DNA from 3 places in the Clostridium acetobutylicum ATCC 824 genome. Region 3 is predicted to be linked to each of the others. Evidence: riboswitches for the same ligand, from Rfam matches in the RefSeq annotation. Region 3 holds a riboswitch; each other region holds the start of a gene.
The links. A riboswitch is a leader RNA that binds a small molecule or an ion and turns the genes downstream of it on or off. The one in region 3 is predicted to bind thiamine pyrophosphate.

Region 1: it holds a riboswitch for thiamine pyrophosphate, as region 3 does, so the genes downstream of both, thiM (hydroxyethylthiazole kinase) here and thiS (sulfur carrier protein ThiS) in region 3, are expected to answer to the same signal.
Region 2: it holds a riboswitch for thiamine pyrophosphate, as region 3 does, so the genes downstream of both, CA_RS07345 (TatD family hydrolase) here and thiS (sulfur carrier protein ThiS) in region 3, are expected to answer to the same signal.

What each region holds. Positions count from the first base shown of each region.
Region 1 covers NC_003030.1:3,248,570-3,250,843, reverse strand. Annotated here, with positions in the region: gene rplM (50S ribosomal protein L13) at 1-238, shown strand, start outside; gene rpsI (30S ribosomal protein S9) at 264-656, shown strand; TPP riboswitch at 781-887, shown strand; gene thiM (hydroxyethylthiazole kinase) at 976-1,797, shown strand; gene thiD (bifunctional hydroxymethylpyrimidine kinase/phosphomethylpyrimidine kinase) at 1,829-2,274, shown strand, end outside.
Region 2 covers NC_003030.1:1,540,643-1,542,916, forward strand. Annotated here, with positions in the region: gene purD (phosphoribosylamine--glycine ligase) at 1-1,043, shown strand, start outside; TPP riboswitch at 1,131-1,233, shown strand; gene CA_RS07345 (TatD family hydrolase) at 1,288-2,046, shown strand; gene CA_RS07350 (thiamine-binding protein) at 2,043-2,274, shown strand, end outside.
Region 3 covers NC_003030.1:3,056,570-3,058,843, reverse strand. Annotated here, with positions in the region: gene CA_RS15050 (HD domain-containing protein) at 1-480, opposite strand, end outside; TPP riboswitch at 715-822, shown strand; gene thiS (sulfur carrier protein ThiS) at 926-1,120, shown strand; gene thiF (sulfur carrier protein ThiS adenylyltransferase ThiF) at 1,121-1,921, shown strand; gene CA_RS15035 (thiazole synthase) at 1,941-2,274, shown strand, end outside.

The DNA.
Region 1 (2,274 bases), 190 kb from region 3:
AAAAAAAGCAGATCAAAAAATGTTTAGACACCATACTTTATATCCAGGTGGATTAAAGGAAATGTCATATAAAGATGCAATTGCTAAGAAAGCTGACTTCGTATTCTATGAAGCAGTTAGAAGAATGCTTCCAAGCGGTGTATTAGGAAGAAAAATGATTAAGAAATTAAAAGTATATAAAGGCGAAGAGCATAATAATGAAGCTCAAAAACCTGAAGTTTTAGAGTTGAAATATTAATTAAACGCCGGAAGGAGGATTTAAAATGGCAAAAGTACAATATATGGGAACAGGAAGAAGAAAAGAAGCAGTAGCTAGAGTTAGACTTGTACCTGGTGAAGGTAAAGTTGTAATAAATAAGAGAAGTGCAGAAGATTATTTTGGACTTGAAACTTTAAGATTTATAGTTAATCAACCTTTAAATCTTACAGGAACTAAAGGAAAATTCGATGTTTTAGTTAATGTACATGGTGGTGGATTCACAGGCCAGGCAGGAGCTATAAGACACGGAATTTCAAGAGCTTTATTAAAGGCTGATGAAACTTTAAAAGGTGAACTTAAAAAAGCAGGATTCTTAACAAGAGATCCAAGAATGAAGGAAAGAAAGAAATACGGTCTTAAAAAGGCAAGAAGAGCACCACAATTCTCAAAGAGATAGTCTATATTACATATGGATTAATAGAAAGCTTACAATTTGTAGTGTTTCAAAAGTTGTGGGAAATGTTAAAAGGATGTTGTTATCACTAGCAGCATCCTTTTATTTAATTAAATAGGTATAACTTAATATTTTTCAGGGGAGCTTGTTTTCAGGCTGAGAGGAAGTAATTGAACTTCGATCCATATACCTGATTTGGATAATGCCAACGTAGGAAATAGGTTACTTGATTTACTGGAGAGAATGCCAAAGGGTATTCTCTTTTTTATTTTAAGGAAAAGTAATTTATATATTAAAAATACAATTTTTGGAGGGATGAAAAATGCTTAAGGAAAGACTTGAAAATGTGAGAGGGACAAATCCTTTGATACATAATATAACAAATTATGTTACTGTTAATGATTGTGCAAATATTCTTCTTGCCTGCGGGGCTTCACCGATTATGGCAGATGATATTGGGGAGGTAGAGGAGATTACATCCATTTGCAGAGGGCTTAATATTAATATAGGTACTCTTAATGAAAATACTATTGAGTCAATGCTTAAAGCTGGAAAAATGGCGAATAAGTTAAAGCATCCAGTTATTTTAGATCCTGTGGGAGTGGGTGCTTCAAAACTTAGACGTCAAACTGCTTTAAAATTGCTTGAGGAGGTTAAATTCACTGTTATTCGTGGAAATATCTCTGAGATAAAGGTACTTGCCTTGGGTCAAGGTATAACTAAAGGTGTAGATGCTGATGTCAATGATAAAGTAAAAGATGATACATTAGATAATGTAATTAATTTTGCTAAAGGATTTTCTAAAAAAACGGGTGCTGTGATTGCAATTACAGGAGCCATTGATATTATAGCTAATGAAAGCAAGGCGTATGTTGTAAGGAATGGTAATCCTAATATGAGTAAAATTACTGGTACAGGTTGCATGTTAAGCGCAATGACAGCAGCATATATAAGTGCGAATGTTGATAGTCCATTAGAAGCAACCTTAGCTTCGGTTTGTGCTATGGGGATTTGTGGAGAGCTTGCATATAACAGACTGTCTAAAAGGGATGGCAATTCTTCTTACAGAAATTATATTATCGATGAAGTTTTTAATTTAGATGGTGATAAATTAGATGATGCTGCAAGGTATGAAAGCTATTAAAATTATGTAAGGAAATGAGGTTTTGAAGTTGATTAAAAAGATATTAACTATTGCGGGTTCAGACTGTAGTGGTGGAGCAGGTATTCAAGCTGACATCAAGACCATTACAGCACATAAAATGTATGCAATGAGTGCCATTACAGCATTAACTGCACAAAATACAACAGGAGTTTATGGAATCATGGAAGCGACTCCAGAATTTGTTGAAAAACAGCTTGAGTGCATATTTACTGATATTTGTCCAGATGCAGTAAAGATAGGGATGGTATCTAGTGGTGAAATCATTAATGTTATAGTAAAAAAGCTTAGGGAATATAAAGCAGAAAATATAGTAATTGATCCTGTTATGGTAGCTACTAGTGGAAGCAAACTATTATCTGATCAAGCTATGGAAAAACTTATAACATGTCTTTTGCCGCTTGGAACTTTAATAACTCCAAATATACCTGAAGCTGAAGTGCTCTGCGGCTTTAAAAT
Region 2 (2,274 bases), 1.5 Mb from region 3:
CAGAAGCTCCTCTTGTAGATGGAATAGTTAATGAGTTTAAGGAAAAGGGACTTAAAATATTTGGGCCTGGCAAGGTAGGGGCACAGCTTGAGGGAAGCAAGTCTTTTTCTAAGGACTTTATGAAAAAATATAATGTAAAAACAGCTGAATATGCGGTTTTTGAAAATTCTGAGGAATCTCTAGAATATTTAAAAAAATGTACTTATCCTATAGTTATAAAGGCGGATGGATTAGCAGCAGGTAAAGGCGTTGTAATCTGTGAGGATTATAAATTAGCGGAAGAGACTATAAAAGCTTTTATGGTTAAAGATGTGTTTAAAGGATCGGGGAAAAAGGTTGTAATTGAAGAATATCTAGAAGGTGTAGAAGCATCAATTTTATCAATTACAGATGGAAAAGCAATAATTCCTTTTGTATCCTCAAAGGATCACAAACAGATTTTTGATGGTAACAAAGGGCCAAATACAGGTGGTATGGGAGCTATATCTCCAAATCCATATTGTACTGAAGAAGTACTTAAAAGCTTTGAAGAAGAAATTCTAAAGCCTACTTTAATTGGAATTCAAGAAGAGAGAATGGACTTTACTGGAATAATATTTTTTGGGCTTATGATAACTAAAAAGGGTGTGTATCTTCTTGAGTACAATGTAAGACTTGGAGATCCAGAAACACAAGTAGTTTTATATCTTATGAAAAGCGACTTTGTTGACTTAATAAATGCAGCAATGGATAAAAAACTTTCTGATTTTGATATAGAGTGGTACGATGGAAATGCATGCTGTGTTGTAGCAGCTTCAAAAGGATATCCTAAAAATTATAGTACTGGTTATGAAATAAGTGGAATAGATGATGCAGGGGATAAAGTATTTTGTGCAGGTGTTAAATTAGAGAATGGAGTTTACAAGACATCTGGTGGAAGAGTTCTATGCGCTTCAGCTAGAGGAATTACTTTAGATGAGGCTATAAAAAAAGCTTACACAGATATAGAAAGAATTAAATTCGACGGTATTTACTATAGAAAAGATATTGGTAAATCTAAATAAAGAAGAAAATATACATAAAATTAAAAAACTATTTACATTTGAAAAAATAAGTGGTAGCATAAATATGTTATTAAAATTTCATATGTATTTTAGTGCTAGGGGTGCCTTTTGGCTGAGAGAAGTTAAAAAACTTTAACCCTTTGAACCTGATTCGGTTAATTCTGACGAAGGAAAGCTTTTTAAATGATTACTTAAAGCACTATATTCGTAGTGCTTTTATTTTTTTCAAAATTAAGGAGAAGGAATGTTTATAGATGCGCATAACCATTTGGATTTTTTTGAGGAACAAGAAAAATTAAATAAGGCTTTGGACATTATAAAAAATGACAATATAATAACGCTTGGATGTTCTATGGACACTAAAAGCTACAAGTTTACAAAGAGTCTAGCTTTGAAAAATAAAAACATTATTCCTTGTTTTGGTATTCATCCTTCTAGAGCTCATGAAAACTTTAAGAATCTTGAATGTTTTGATGAGTATATAAGAGAGAGCAAAATAATAGGAGAAATAGGCCTTGATTACGTATGGGTTAAGGAAAAAGAAAAATATCCTCATATGAAAAGGGTGTTCACTTATTTTCTAGAAGAAGCTAAAAAGTACAATAAAATAACTAATATACATACGAAGGGTGCAGAAAGTGAAATATATAACTATATAAAGAAGTATGAACTTAAAACACCTATAATTCACTGGTATAGTGGTGATAAGGACACTCTAAAAAAGCTTTTAGACTATGGCTGCTATTTTACTATAAGTGTGGACATTGGATATTCTAAGCTCTCAAAGGAAATTGTTCAGCTGCTTCCGATAGATAAAATTTTAACAGAAACAGATGGTCCAACCTCACTTGAATGGGTTAATGGAGATTATGGGTACCCAAACGTTATCAAAAATGTAGTAAAGGAAATCTCTAAAATAAAAAATATTCAGGAGGAGGAAGTAAAAGGCGTTATAGAAAATAATTTTAAAACACTAATAAGGAAAGAGGGAATAACGTTATGAAACCAGTTGTTAATGTGAGTTTGCAGGTACTCCCTGTTGTTGAGGAAAAAAGACTTTATGAGGTAGTTGACAAGGTAATAGAGTACATAAAGGCTTCAGGTGTAAAATATATAATTGGACCTATGGAAACTACTATGGAGGGTGATTTAGATACACTTCTTGAAATAGTAAAAAAAGCACAGGAAATTTGTGTTAAAGAGGGCTCAGAAAGAGTTGCATCCGTTGTAA
Region 3 (2,274 bases):
TATTATGCTTGAATTTTTTTTATTGTAACTCCAATTACATTCTTTATAAGCAGAGCAATTAAAGCAATTCCTAGAAAGCTTATCGCTTTTATATAATATGGCGCTTAAATCCGAGAGAGTGTTTGCTTCTCCATGACTTTTTATTGCTTCAATTATAAGGGTGCTTTCAGAATCGTTGAATTCACAGTCTTTTAGGATATTAGCTGCTAAAATTGAACTTGCTTTAGAATGAGAAATTCCACTTTCATATTGCTGCCATCGTCCTATATCATGGAGAAGAGCAGAAGCATAGATTATGTCTTTTTTTATAGCAAGATTTTTTTCTAGAACCATTATATATGCAATTCTTGCAACATCAAGAAAGTGTTCTAAATTGTGAAGACAAAACTTTCTGCCATTTTCATACTCCATATTTTTTAGCAAGTATGTTTTGAAATTTTTGTGATTTAAAATTAGATTTATTCTATCATGTTTTTCCATAAAGACTCCTAATGTAAATATTTATACAATATTATATCATTAAAAAATCCTTCTTAAAAATATTATTCTTAAATTTTTAAACATAAATTTTAAGGTGTAAGCATTATGAATTATAACCAGGAATTATATAAATATGCAATTAAAAGCTCATAAATACAATATTTACATTAAACGCTTAAAAATAAAATTTGCATTTTGTGTTTTATTGTGCTAAATTAAAAATGTAAAAATTAAATATAGTTAACGGGGAGCCTGTAGACAGGCTGAGAGTGGAATGTGATTCCAGACCCTCATAACCTGATTTGGATAATGCCAACGTAGGGAGTTAATGCATCATGTTTGTTACATATAATTCTGCGCAGAAGTTTATATGTTTTAATGTGAAAGAAAGTTATGAGGGAAGCGATTTGCTTCTCTTTTTTATTTCTCCAAAAGAGGTGATTTAGTGTTAGTAAATGGAAAAGATATGAATTTTGATGATGAGATAACTGTTTATGAACTTTTAGATAAAATGAATATAGAAAGTAGTCAGGTAGTTGTTGAAGTGGACTTAGAAATCATAAATAAAGATGAGTATAAACAAAAAAAACTTTCAAGTGAGTCTAAGGTTGAAGTAGTTAGATTTGTTGGTGGTGGTTAAATGAAGGTATATGTAAATGAAAGATCATTAGATGTGAAAAATGGAACTACACTTATGCAGCTAAAACGGCAGATAAAAAAAGATTCAGATGTTGTTGTTTATAACGGTTTTATTATGAAAAAAGATTTAAGTTTAAAAGAAGAAGATAACGTTGTTTTTATTAAAAAGGGTGAAATTCCTAAAAAAGAAGATATGGAAGCACAGCTAGTTTCGAGGCATACTCCAAAGGTTCATGAAAAAGTGAAAAATACATCTGTTGGGATAGCTGGTCTTGGAGGACTTGGTTCAAATGCAGCGGTAAGCCTTGCAAGAATAGGAGTTGGAAGACTTGTACTTGTGGACTTTGATGTAGTTGAACCAAGCAATTTAAATCGTCAGCATTATTTTATAAGACATATAGGTATGAAAAAAACTGAAGCACTTAAAGAAATAATAAGTCAATGTAATCCATTTGTGAAGGTAGACGTAGTAGACACATTTATAAATGGGAACAATGCACAAGAAATTTTTAAAGATGTGGATATAATTGTTGAGGCTTTTGATAATCCTGTATGTAAGGCAGAACTTATAAATAGCGTTCTTACAAAAATGAATGGTAAAAAGGTAATCGGAGCATCCGGAATGGCAGGGTATTTTTCGAGTAACAGCATTGTAACAAAGAAGATAAATAAAAATTTTTATATTGTGGGCGATGGAGAAAATGAAGCAGCACCTGGCTGTGGTCTTATGGCTCCAAGAGTTAATATAGCGGCTAACCATGAGGCAAACCAAGTACTTAGAATAATCATGGAAAATGAATAAAGTTTTGGGAGGAATTTAAGTGGATGAATTAGAAATAGGTGGAGTTAAACTAGATAGTAGACTTTTTGTTGGGACAGGTAAATTGGCCTCTAATGAAGTTATACCAAAAATCATGGAAAAATCAAATTCAAAGGTTATAACAGTAGCACTTAGAAGAGTTGACATAACTTCAAAGCAGGATAATATTTTGAATTTTATAGATAAGGATTTAATACTTTTACCAAATACATCAGGAGCTAGAAATGCAGAGGAGGCTATTAGACTTGCAAGAATAGCTAAGGCAGCAGGTTGTGGAAACTGGATTAAGATAGAGGTTATATCGGATAATAAATATTTACTTCCAGATAATTATG